3 regions of the Salmonella sp. GDC200615 genome follow, and region 3 is predicted to be linked to each of the others. Evidence: predicted binding sites of a transcription regulator. Region 3 holds the regulator's gene; each other region holds the start of a gene.
What was found. Region 3 encodes LexA, which represses DNA repair genes until DNA is damaged. Its sites were predicted from a motif close to TNCTGTATGTACATACAGNA; they were not measured.
Positions count from the first base shown of each region.

Region 1 (4,132 bases), 790 kb from region 3:
CGTGAGCTTCTCTACGCTAACCTGTCTGGAAGTGATGGCGGGCGGAGTGTCGAAAGGTCATGCGCTGGAAGCGGTCGCTCAGGCGATGGGGTACAGCCTGAAAGAGTGTATCGCCTTTGGCGACGGAATGAACGACGCTGAAATGCTCACGATGGCGGGCAAAGGCTGCATCATGGGCAATGCGCACCAGCGTCTGAAAGACCTGTATCCCGAACTTGAGGTGATCGGCATCAACGCGGATAACGCCGTGCCGCATTACCTGCGCGATCTTTTCTTACGCTGATGTGATTGTTTGTTAGTTGACCAGTTGTCAACTTCACTCTCCGCTACAATGGGTGTTCCCTGTTTTAAGAGACATCCATTGTGGCGCTACTCATCATTACCACTATCCTGTGGGCTTTCTCCTTTAGTCTATTTGGCGAGTATCTTGCCGGGCATGTCGATAGCTATTTCGCGGTGCTGATACGCGTTGGGCTGGCGGCGCTCGTTTTTCTGCCGTTTTTGCGTTCTCGCGGGCACAACCTAAAAACCATCAGCCTGTATATGCTGGTGGGGGCGATGCAGCTTGGCATCATGTATATGTTGAGCTTCCATGCTTACCTCTACCTGACCGTATCCGAACTGCTGCTGTTTACCGTTCTGACGCCGCTCTATATCACGCTGATTTACGATGTGATGAGTCAGCGTCGTTTGCGCTGGGGCTATGCATTTAGCGCGTTGCTGGCGGTGATTGGCGCCGGGATTATTCGCTACGATCGCGTGACCGACCATTTTTGGGTCGGTTTGCTCCTGGTGCAGCTTTCTAATATCAGTTTCGCTATCGGAATGGTGGGGTATAAACGTCTGATGGAGACCCGTCCCATGCCGCAGCACAACGCCTTTGCATGGTTCTATCTGGGGGCGTTTTTGGTGGCGGCGGTGGCGTGGTCGCTGTTGGGGAACGCGCAAAAGCTGCCGGAAACCACGCTGCAATGGAGCATTCTGGTGTTTCTCGGCGTGGTGGCGTCCGGCATTGGCTACTTTATGTGGAACTATGGCGCTACCCAGGTAGATGCCGGGACGCTGGGTATCATGAATAATATGCATGTTCCCGCAGGACTACTGGTTAATCTTGCCATCTGGCATCAGCAGCCCCACTGGCCAAGCTTTATTACAGGCGCGGCTGTGATCCTGGCTTCGCTGTGGGTGCATCGAAAATGGGTCGCTCCGCGCTCCGCACAAACGGCAGATGATCGCAGGCGTGATCCCGCGTCGAGCGAATAAACGCCTCGGTCACCGCCTGACGCTGGTCGCCGTCGCGCACGGCGGCATACAGGCGGCTCCACAGACCATCGCCCAGGGTTTTGGTCACCACCAGACCCTGGCGCTCAACGCTTTCCACCACCCAGTGCGGCAGGGCGGCAATGCCCATTCTGGCCGCCACCATCTGAATCAGCAGTAGCGTATTATCCACGCTTTTCAGCAGCGGACTGGTACCCGCCGGTTGCAGGAAATGTCGCCAGACATCCAGTCGGCTGCGCTGCACCGGGTAAATCAACAGCGTTTCGCTGGCTAAATCTTCCGGCGTAATCTGCGTTTTGCTGGCCAGCGGATGGTCGGGCGCCAGCACCAGTCGGACTTCAAAATCAAACATCGGCGAATAATGCAGCCCGCTGCGCGGCAAAATATCCGACGTCATCACCAAATCCAGCTCGCCTTGTTGCAAGGCCGGTTGCGGATCAAAAGTGACGCCGGATGTGAAATCCATTTCTACCTGCGGCCAGCTTGCACGGAAGTTTTCCAGCGCCGGGGTCAGCCACTGAATACAGCTATGACATTCAATAGCGATGCGCAGACGAGTTTGCTGCGGTTCGTTGCACGCCTGCAGCGCACGGCTGATTTGCGGCAGCACCTGGTTTGCCAGTTGCAGCAGAACTTCCCCCTGCGGCGTAAAGCGCAGCGGCTGGCTTTTACGCACGAACAGGCGGAAGCCAAGGCGTTGTTCCAGATCGCTGAACTGATGAGACAGAGCGGATTGGGTCTGGTGCAGCACCGCCGCCGCGGCAGCCAGCGATCCACTATTCCGCAATGCCTGGAGTGTTTTCAGATGTTTAATTTCGATCATGAAAGTCCTTCACTTCGCCATGAACAAATTGCGCTTGAGGAATATACAGTACCTTTACATTATGGATGTGTAAACATCCAGACGTCTAAAACTCGTCATATTTCGACTTGCAGATGCGTTGGCTTCCTTGCTTACCCCAGTCACTTACTTCAGTAAGCTCCTGGGGATGCGCTGTGTCGCCGCCTTCCTGCAAGCCGAACTATTTAGAGTTTTACTTTCAGATTCAATAAAATAAGAGAGGAAGTAAAATGACAATATTGACTCATACCCTCGGTTTTCCTCGCGTTGGCCTGCGTCGCGAGCTGAAAAAAGCGCAAGAGAGCTACTGGGCGGGGAACTCAACGCGTGAAGCGTTACTGGCGGTAGGCCGCGAACTGCGCGCGCGTCACTGGGAGCAGCAGAAACAAGCGGGTATTGACCTGTTACCGGTAGGCGACTTTGCCTGGTACGACCATGTTCTGACCACCAGCCTGCTGTTAGGCAATGTGCCGGCTCGTCATCAGAACAACGACGGTTCCGTGGACATCGACACTCTGTTCCGCATTGGCCGCGGTCGCGCGCCAACCGGCGAACCGGCGGCGGCAGCGGAAATGACCAAATGGTTTAATACTAACTATCACTACATAGTACCGGAGTTCAGCAAAGGCCAGCAGTTCAGGCTTACCTGGACACAGTTGCTGGAGGAAGTGGACGAAGCGCTGGCGCTGGGGCATAAGATCAAACCCGTACTGCTGGGGCCTGTCACGTATCTGTGGCTGGGTAAAGTGAAAGGCGAGCCGTTTGACCGCCTGACGTTGCTGAAAGACATTTTGCCGGTGTATCAGCACGTGCTGGCTGAGCTGGCGAAGCGTGGTGTTGAGTGGGTCCAAATTGATGAGCCAGCACTGGTGCTGGAACTGCCGCAGGCGTGGCTGGATGCCTTCAAACCGGCTTACGACGCGCTCGCCGGCCAGGTGAAGCTGTTGCTGACGACCTATTTTGAAGGCGTGACGCCAAACCTGGACACTATTATCGCGCTACCGGTACAGGGGTTACATGTTGACCTCATTCATGGCAAAGATGATGTAGCGGAACTGCATCAACGTCTGCCGGTCGACTGGCTGCTCTCCGCAGGCTTGATTAACGGGCGTAATGTCTGGCGCGCCGATTTGACCGAAAAATACGCGCAGATTAACGCCATTGTGGGCAAACGCGCGCTGTGGGTAGCATCCTCCTGCTCTTTGCTGCACAGCCCGATCGATCTCAGCGTCGAAACGCGTTTGGATACGGAAGTTAAAAGCTGGTTTGCCTTTGCGCTGCAAAAATGCGGTGAACTGGCGTTGCTGCGCGATGCGCTGAACAGCGGCGAAACGGCGGCACTTGAGGAATGGAGCGCACCGATTCAGGCTCGTCGTCACTCCCGCCGCGTACATAATGCCGCGGTAGAAAAACGCTTGGCGGCGATCACCGCGCAGGCCAGCCAGCGTGAGAATCCGTATGAGGTGCGCGCTGAAGCGCAACGCGCCCGCTTTAAACTTCCCGCCTGGCCGACGACGACTATCGGTTCGTTCCCGCAAACCACGGAAATTCGCGGTCTGCGTCTGGACTTCAAAAAGGGCAACCTCGACGCGAACAACTACCGCACCGGCATCGCCGAACATATCAAACAGGCTATCATCGAGCAGGAGCGTTTAGGGCTGGATGTGCTGGTACACGGCGAAGCCGAGCGAAACGACATGGTGGAATACTTCGGCGAGCATCTGGACGGCTTCGTCTTTACCCAGGATGGTTGGGTGCAAAGCTATGGCTCCCGCTGTGTGAAACCGCCGGTAGTGATTGGCGATATCAGCCGTCCGGCACCGATTACCGTGGAGTGGGCGAAATATGCCCAGTCGCTGACCGACAAGCCGGTAAAAGGGATGTTGACCGGCCCGGTGACTATTCTTTGCTGGTCATTCCCCCGCGAAGACGTGACCCGCGAAACGATTGCGAAACAGATTGCGCTGGCGCTGCGTGATGAAGTCGCGGATCTGGAGGCGGCGGGGATCG
Region 1 is NZ_CP192247.1:4,377,425-4,381,556, reverse strand. It holds gene yigL (sugar/pyridoxal phosphate phosphatase YigL) at 1-283, shown strand, start outside; gene ACQ29O_RS21225 (carboxylate/amino acid/amine transporter) at 364-1,263, shown strand; gene metR (HTH-type transcriptional regulator MetR) at 1,151-2,104, opposite strand; gene metE (5-methyltetrahydropteroyltriglutamate--homocysteine S-methyltransferase) at 2,353-4,132, shown strand, end outside.
Region 1: the regulator LexA is predicted to act here: its motif matches at 2,168-2,187, upstream of metR (HTH-type transcriptional regulator MetR).

Region 2 (4,132 bases), 1.3 Mb from region 3:
CTGCATATGGCGCTTGCTATCATCGGCTTACTGTTTATTTGCGCGCATCTCTATCTGTGTACTCTTGGCGACACGCCGGGACAAATTTTCCGTAGCATGGTTGACGGCTATCATCGTCATCGTACCGCGCCGCGCGGGGATAAGTCCGCCGTCTGAGCGTATCCATAAAATAATGTCAGCAAGAAAATGTGCCTTGTGTCACATTTTCTTGCAATTTATCCATGTTTGTTTAACTGAACTTCCGTAAAAAGAACGGCAAATAGAGACCATCCTGAGGACATGCTGTTGAAACGCCGTTTGTTTATTGCCGCTTCTTTATTCGCGATGCACCTTTCTCCTGCGCTTGCGGCCGATGCCGTAAGTTTTGCTCCCCAACCGCCAGCCATTGATGCAGGCGCCTGGGTGTTGATGGATTACACTACGGGGCAGGTTCTTACCGCCGGTAATGAACACCAGCAACGTAATCCCGCCAGCCTTACCAAGCTAATGACGGGCTACGTCGTCGATCGCGCCATCGATAGTCATCGTATCAGCCCTGACGATATCGTCACAGTTGGGCGCGACGCCTGGGCGAAGGATAATCCGGTGTTTGTCGGCTCCTCGTTGATGTTTTTAAAAGAAGGGGATCGCGTGTCGGTACGCGATTTAAGCCGTGGCTTAATTGTGGATTCCGGTAACGATGCCTGTGTGGCGCTGGCGGATTATATCGCGGGCGGGCAGCCGCAGTTTGTGGCGATGATGAACAGCTATGTGAAAAAACTCAATTTGCAGGATACCCATTTTGAAACCGTCCACGGTCTGGATGCGCCGGGACAACATAGCTCCGCGTATGATCTGGCCGTACTCTCCCGGGCGATTATTCACGGCGAACCTGAATTTTATCACATGTACAGCGAGAAAAGCCTGACCTGGAACGGCATCACGCAGCAGAACCGCAACGGCTTGTTGTGGGATAAGACCATGCATATCGATGGGCTTAAAACCGGACACACATCGGGGGCGGGATTTAATCTTATCGCATCGGCGGTGGACGGGCAGCGTCAACTTATCGCCGTCGTGATGGGGGCGAAAAGTTCGAAAGGCCGTGAGGAACAGGCGCGAAAACTGTTGCAGTGGGGCCAGCAAAACTTTGCGACGGTGCAGATTTTGCACAGCGGTAAAAAAGTGGGCAGCGAGCGAATCTGGTATGGAGATAAAGAAAAGATTGCGCTGGGTACGGAACAGGATTTCTGGATGGCGCTGCCTAAAGCGGAAATTCCGCATATCAAAGCAAAATATGTGCTGGATAGAAAAGAGCTGGAGGCTCCAATCGCCGCTCATCAACGGGTAGGTGAAATAGAGCTATACGATCGGGATAAACTGATCGCTCAGTGGCCGCTGGTCACTCTGGAGTCGGTGGGTAAAGGCGGTATGTTCTCTCGTCTGAGCGACTATTTTCAGCATAAAGCGTAAGCCGTTGTCACACACCGTTCACCGTCATCTGAGGTGTCAAAAGGGCGGGATTGCGAGGTTGCTCACAAAATGATCACGCTGTCCTTGTGACCGTAAAAGGCTGTAATTATACTGCACATTCATACAGTATAGTAAAGTGACGGAGGCAGCATGGATTACGAAATCAGGCAGGAACAAAAACGCAAGATAGCCGGTTTCCACATGGTCGGTCCATGGGAACACACCGTGAAGCAGGGTTTTGAACAACTGATGACGTGGGTGGATCGACAGCGGATCGTGCCAGTTGAATGGATTGCCGTCTATTACGACAATCCAGATGTCGTACCTGCAGAAAAACTCCGCTGCGATACCGTGGTGTCCGTGGCAGAGAATTTCATCCTGCCGGACAATAGCGAAGGCGTAATCGTGACCGCCATTGAAGGCGGCGAATATGCCACTGCTGTCGCGCGAGTGGAAGACCGTGACTTTGCGAAGCCGTGGGAACGGTTTTTTGATGTCCTGGAGCAGGATAGCGCTTATCAGATAGCCTCTGCGCCCTGTTTTGAAACCTATCTGAATAACGGCATGGAAGATGGATACTGGGATATTGAAATGTATATTCCGGTACAGCGGAAGTGAACGACTGGTTTCCTGGCTGAAAAGAGCGGACGGATAATGTGTTCCGTCCGCCAGTGCGCTATTTTTGCTATAAAGCAGGTACAATGCATTTTTTGCCATTCCCGTAAGGAGCACAAGCGTGCGTGCCGATAAGTCATTAAGCCCTTTTGAAATACGGTTGTACCGTCATTATCGCATCGTGCATGGCATACGTATCGCCCTGGCGTTCATTCTTACCTTTCTGCTGGTTCGTCTGTTTTCTATTCCCGAGGGCACATGGCCGCTAATCACGTTAGTGGTGATTATGGGGCCCATCTCATTCTGGGGAAATGTAGTGCCTCGTGCTTTTGAGCGCATAGGCGGTACGATTCTGGGCGCGGCGTTAGGGCTGGTGGCGCTACGCCTGGAGCTCTTTTCCTTACCGCTGATGCTGGTGTGGTGTGCGATAGCGATGTTTTTGTGCGGCTGGCTGGCCTTAGGGAAAAAACCGTATCAGGCGCTACTGATAGGCATAACGCTTGCCGTTGTTGTCGGCGCTCCCGCTGGTGATATGGATACGGCATTATGGCGTGGCGGGGATGTGATTTTGGGGTCGCTACTGGCAATGTTGTTTACCGGCATCTGGCCCCAGCGCGCCTTTTTGCACTGGCGCATCCAACTGGCTCATTGCGTCACGGCGTATAATCGGGTGTATCAGGCAGCGCTGTCGCCGAATTTGCTGGAGCGCCCCCGGTTGGATAAACATTTGCAACGGTTGCTGAACGATGTCGTCAAAATGCGCGGGCTGATAACGCCTGCCAGTAAAGAAACCCGGATACAAAAATCTATTTTCGAGGCCATTCAGACCATCAACCGCAACCTGGTTTGTATGCTTGAATTACAAATCAATGCCCACTGGGCGACGCGCGCCAGCCATTTTGTGATGCTTAACGCGCACACATTGCGTGAAACCCAGCAGATGACGCAGCAAACCTTGCTAACGATCGCCCACGCGTTGTTTGAAGGCAACCCGCAGCCGGTACTGGCAAACACCGGTAAACTGAATGATATTGCTGCCGAGTTGCGGCAGCTAATGAACGAGCAGCAGGGCGACGCGGTGGCTGAAACCCCCATCCACGGCTATGTTTGGCTAAGTATGGAAACTGCCCGACAGTTGGAACTGCTTTCACATTTGATCTGCCGGGCTTTGCGCAAATAAAAAGCAGATGGGGCGAATGAATTTGTTGCTGCTTCGATTCAGCAAAGATTAAGAGTATGATACTAATATAAGGATAAAATGAGTGCTACTGGCAACGATTTTATCCCCGAACCTTCAGGTTTCCCCAGACGGCGACGTAACGGTGTTTCCTCTGGCGGCTTGAAGTATGACGGGGATAAACGTAATGTTTATCCACTAGCAGTTGCTTAACGAATCCGAATCTCACATTATCAGGGGTGTAAAAATGGAAACAACCAAGCCTTCTTTCCAGGACGTGCTGGAGTTTGTTCGTCTGTTCCGTCGCAAAAATAAACTGCAGCGTGAAATTCAGGACATTGAGAAGAAGATCCGTGACAACCAGAAGCGTGTGCTGCTGCTGGACAACCTGAGCGACTACATCAAGCCAGGTATGAGCGTTGAGGCGATTCAGGGTATCATCGCCAGTATGAAAAGCGACTATGAAGATCGCGTTGATGACTACATCATTAAAAATGCCGAAATCTCCAAAGAGCGTCGCGACATTTCCAAAAAGCTGAAAGCGATGGGCGAAATGAAACACGCCGATGTAAAAGCCGAATAATGCGCTACGGCAGTGGGAGCGTATATCAGGCTCTCACTGCAGTTTGACCCCGCCTGTGACCATCTTGAGTAAATGTTGTTTTGGCCAGTGTCGGGTAAGTTTTTTCTCTGCCAGCTTACCTTTCAGGCGCGCAATATCATGACGTTTTCGGTCCAGCATCAGACCCACCACGCTACCGCTATGCGCCACGTTCAATCCGTATAAATCACACTCTTCGACCAGCGACAGCAGGGCGGTAAAGCCCGGCTTAGGTAACAGCGTCTGGCTGGCGATAGCGCTAAGCGTAGCCGCCTCACCCAGTCGGA
Region 2 is NZ_CP192247.1:1,774,350-1,778,481, forward strand. It holds gene phsC (thiosulfate reductase cytochrome B subunit) at 1-156, shown strand, start outside; gene dacD (serine-type D-Ala-D-Ala carboxypeptidase DacD) at 280-1,452, shown strand; gene sbmC (DNA gyrase inhibitor SbmC) at 1,603-2,070, shown strand; gene ACQ29O_RS08210 (FUSC family protein) at 2,189-3,247, shown strand; gene ACQ29O_RS08215 (DUF496 family protein) at 3,492-3,827, shown strand; gene pduX (L-threonine kinase PduX) at 3,861-4,132, opposite strand, start outside.
Region 2: the regulator LexA is predicted to act here: its motif matches at 1,562-1,581, upstream of sbmC (DNA gyrase inhibitor SbmC).

Region 3 (4,132 bases):
ATAGGTGCCCACTTCCATGACGTGCTCATAGCCGATGTAAATAGGCACTAACGTAATTGGACGGGTACCGCCGCGCAGCATCGCCTGGATAGTCATCGACAGGGTGCCGGTTTTCGGGTCTAACAAACGTCCGGTACGCGAACGTCCTCCTTCGACAAAATACTCAACCGAGTAACCGCGGCTGAACAGCTCGCCCAGGTATTCGCGAAAGACGGTGGAATAGAGTTTATTCCCCTTAAAGGTGCGACGAATAAAGAACGCGCCCAGACGACGGAAAATCGGGCCAGCGGGCCAGAAATTAAGGTTAATGCCTGCGGCAATGTGCGGCGGAACCAGTCCCTGATGGTACAGCACATAAGAAAGGAGCAAATAGTCCATATGGCTGCGGTGACAGGGCACATAGACGATTTCATGCCCGTCGTGCGCCAGTTGGCGTACGCGCTCGGCGTTATGCACGTTAATCCCCTGGTACAGTCGGTTCCAGGTAAACCCCAAAATCCTGTCGGTCAAACGAATCATCTCGTAAGAGAAGTTCGCCGCGATCTCTTCCATCAGCGCAATGGCGTTTTGCTGCGCTTTTTCATGAGAGATTTTCTTACTGCGCGCTTCGTCTTCTACCGCGCGGGCGATCGCTTTCGAGGCCAGCAGTTTGTTAAACAGATCCTGACGGGCGGGCAGGCGTGGGCCAACCGCCGCCAGGCGCTGGCGAGCAAAGTGCATACGCGCCACGCGAGCCAGCTTCTGCGCGATGATTTTATCGGTGCCGTGTTCATCAGCCATGCGACGCAATGAGACGGACGGCGAGAATCGGACAAAGCTATCGCGACCCAGCCAGGAGATGGCAAAGAATTTCTGTACGCCGTTCAGCATACGTAAAGGCGGGTTATCTTCTCCCTTTTCACGACCCGGCGCGCGGCCAAACATCACGGAAACGGGCACCATCTGCACGTCCAAAGCCGGATTACTCCGATGCAGATCGAGATAATCGTGAAAAAGTTTCACCGACTCTTCTTTTGGCGTGTAATAGGTAAAGACACGCGGTCCGCCGTGAATAAATACATAGCGTGGCAACAGCGCGCCGTCGATCTCCAGCGGCTCCAGCGGATCCGGGAGATCGTGCGCCAGACATTGCGCCCGCAGCGTCAGTAAGTCCGCTTTTGAGTTGTATGGCAAGACATACATAATGGGGCGAGAAGTATCGAGCCCCAATTCCTGGGCGGGTTCCGCCGGAATAGACTTGCTTTTTACCAGTATGCTTAATGGTAAATTCAGTAATTTGTAGTAAATTCGTGGCCAGCCGGACATAAACGATGTAAAGCCTCTGGTTAATAATGCAAATGCGGTGCAAGGATATCAGAAAGTTTAGCGAATTTCTGTTGTATCCCGTCATACTTCGCGCTGCGTTACGGCAGTCCGAATCGTGCAGGGCAACCGTATAATGTCATTGACGTTAATAATGTAAAAAGGTTCTTTTGATGGCCAATAATACCACTGGATTCACCAGAATTATCAAAGCGGCAGGATATTCCTGGAAAGGATTTCGCGCCGCATGGACTCACGAAGCGGCGTTTCGCCAGGAAAGTATCGCGGTATTGCTGGGCGTCATCATCGCCTGCTGGCTGGATGTGGATGCGATTACCCGTGTGTTATTGATAGGTTCCGTTTTACTTATCATGATTGTTGAAATCCTCAACAGCGCTATTGAAGCGGTCGTTGACCGCATCGGTTCTGAATACCATGAGCTTTCCGGCCGTGCGAAAGATATGGGATCGGCTGCGGTGCTACTGTCTATTTTCGTTGCCCTGATGACCTGGGGCATCCTGTTATGGTCACATTTTCGATAAAGGTTCCAAATTTTATAAATCTCTTGTTTTTTGCGCCGTTTGTGGTTCCAAAATCACCTTTAACTGTATATACTCACAGCATGACTGTATATACACCCAGGGGGCGGAATGAAAGCGTTAACGGCCAGGCAACAAGAGGTGTTTGATCTCATCCGGGATCACATCAGCCAGACAGGTATGCCACCGACGCGTGCGGAAATCGCGCAGCGTTTGGGGTTCCGTTCCCCAAACGCTGCGGAAGAACACCTTAAAGCGCTGGCGCGCAAAGGGGTGCTTGAAATCGTTTCCGGCGCATCGCGAGGTATCCGTCTGTTACAGGAAGAAGAGGACGGATTACCGCTTGTCGGGCGTGTCGCGGCGGGTGAACCGCTTCTGGCGCAGCAGCATATTGAAGGCCATTACCAGGTCGATCCTTCGCTGTTCAAACCCAGCGCCGATTTCCTGCTGCGCGTGAGCGGTATGTCGATGAAAGATATCGGTATTATGGATGGGGATTTGCTGGCGGTACATAAAACGCAGGACGTCCGTAATGGCCAGGTGGTTGTCGCTCGCATTGACGATGAAGTGACAGTAAAACGCCTGAAAAAGCAGGGCAATAAAGTGGAGCTGCTGCCGGAAAACAGCGAGTTTACACCGATAGTGGTGGATCTGCGCGAACAAAGCTTTACGATTGAAGGGCTGGCGGTAGGCGTCATTCGCAACGGGGAATGGTTGTAATCTCGTTTTAATCTCCTTGTAAGCCGTCATCCGGCAATCGTGCAGCCTGATGGCGCTGCGCTTAGCAGGCCTACGGGAATGCAGTTCCTGAGATGATTAATTTGTAGGCCGGATAAGGCGTTACGTTGCCATCCGGCAATGCGCTCGTTTCGTTTAACTCCTTGTCAGGCTTTTCTCCATGCCGCTTTTTACCTCCTCTGATAAAGCTCTCTGGCATCTCGCGCTGCCGATGATTTTTTCTAACATCACCGTCCCCTTGCTGGGGCTGGTCGATACGGCGGTGATTGGTCATCTGGACAGCCCGGTTTTCCTGGGCGGCGTGGCGGTGGGCGCGACTGCCACCAGCTTTCTTTTCATGCTGCTGCTATTTCTACGTATGAGCACCACCGGCCTAACGGCGCAGGCATTTGGCGCCAAAAATCCGCAGGCGTTAGCCCGGGCGCTCATTCAACCGTTATTACTGGCGCTGGGCGCTGGCGTGATGATTGTGCTATTTCGCACGCCGCTTATCGAGCTGGCTTTACATATTGTCGGCGGGAACGACGCTGTCCTGGTGCAAGCGAGACGCTTCCTTGAAATTCGTTGGCTAAGCGCTCCCGCGTCACTGGCGAATCTGGTGCTGCTCGGTTGGCTGTTAGGCGTTCAGTATGCGCGGGCGCCGGTTATCTTGTTGGTCGTGGGCAATATCCTCAATATCGCGCTCGACCTGTGGCTGGTGATGGGGCTTCATATGAACGTGCAGGGTGCTGCCCTGGCGACGGTCATCGCAGAATATGTCACGTTACTGATCGGCCTCATGATGGTACGTAAAGTTCTCCATCTCCGCGGTGTGTCGCTGGATATGCTAAAACAGGCCTGGCGCGGCAACGTGCGCCGCCTTTTGGCGCTCAATCGCGATATCATGCTGCGCTCATTGCTCCTTCAGCTTTGTTTTGGCGCAATCACGGTGTCAGGCGCGCGGCTGGGCAGCGATATTATCGCGGTAAATGCAGTCCTGATGACCTTACTCACCTTTACGGCCTATGCGCTGGACGGTTTTGCTTATGCGGTGGAGGCGCACTCCGGTCAGGCTTACGGCGCGCGTGACGGTAGCAAGCTACTGGACGTCTGGCGAGCGGCGTGTCGTCAGTCAGGAATTGTGGCCTTGTTGTTTTCCACAGTCTATGCCCTGGCAGGCGAACATATTGTCGCGTTACTGACCTCATTGCCGCAAATACAGCTACTGGCGGATCGGTATCTTATCTGGCAGGTGGTATTACCGCTGGTGGGCGTATGGTGCTATCTGCTCGACGGTATGTTTATTGGCGCGACGCGCGCTGCCGAAATGCGCAATAGCATGGCTGTCGCCGCGGGAGGATTCGCGCTGACGCTCTTCGCCCTGCCGGTATTAGGAAATCATGGTTTATGGCTGGCATTAACCGTGTTCCTGGCGCTTCGCGGTCTGTCGTTGAGCCTTATCTGGCGTCGTCACTGGCGCGAGGGTACATGGTTTGCCAGATCGTGACGGTTAAAAATTCTGAATATAAAACCGAAGGCCGAATTCCTGCCTACAATTATTATCACGTCCAGCA
Region 3 is NZ_CP192247.1:508,669-512,800, forward strand. It holds gene plsB (glycerol-3-phosphate 1-O-acyltransferase PlsB) at 1-1,305, opposite strand, end outside; gene ACQ29O_RS02415 (diacylglycerol kinase) at 1,476-1,844, shown strand; gene lexA (transcriptional repressor LexA) at 1,953-2,561, shown strand; gene dinF (MATE family efflux transporter DinF) at 2,740-4,065, shown strand; gene ACQ29O_RS02430 (hypothetical protein) at 4,062-4,132, shown strand, end outside.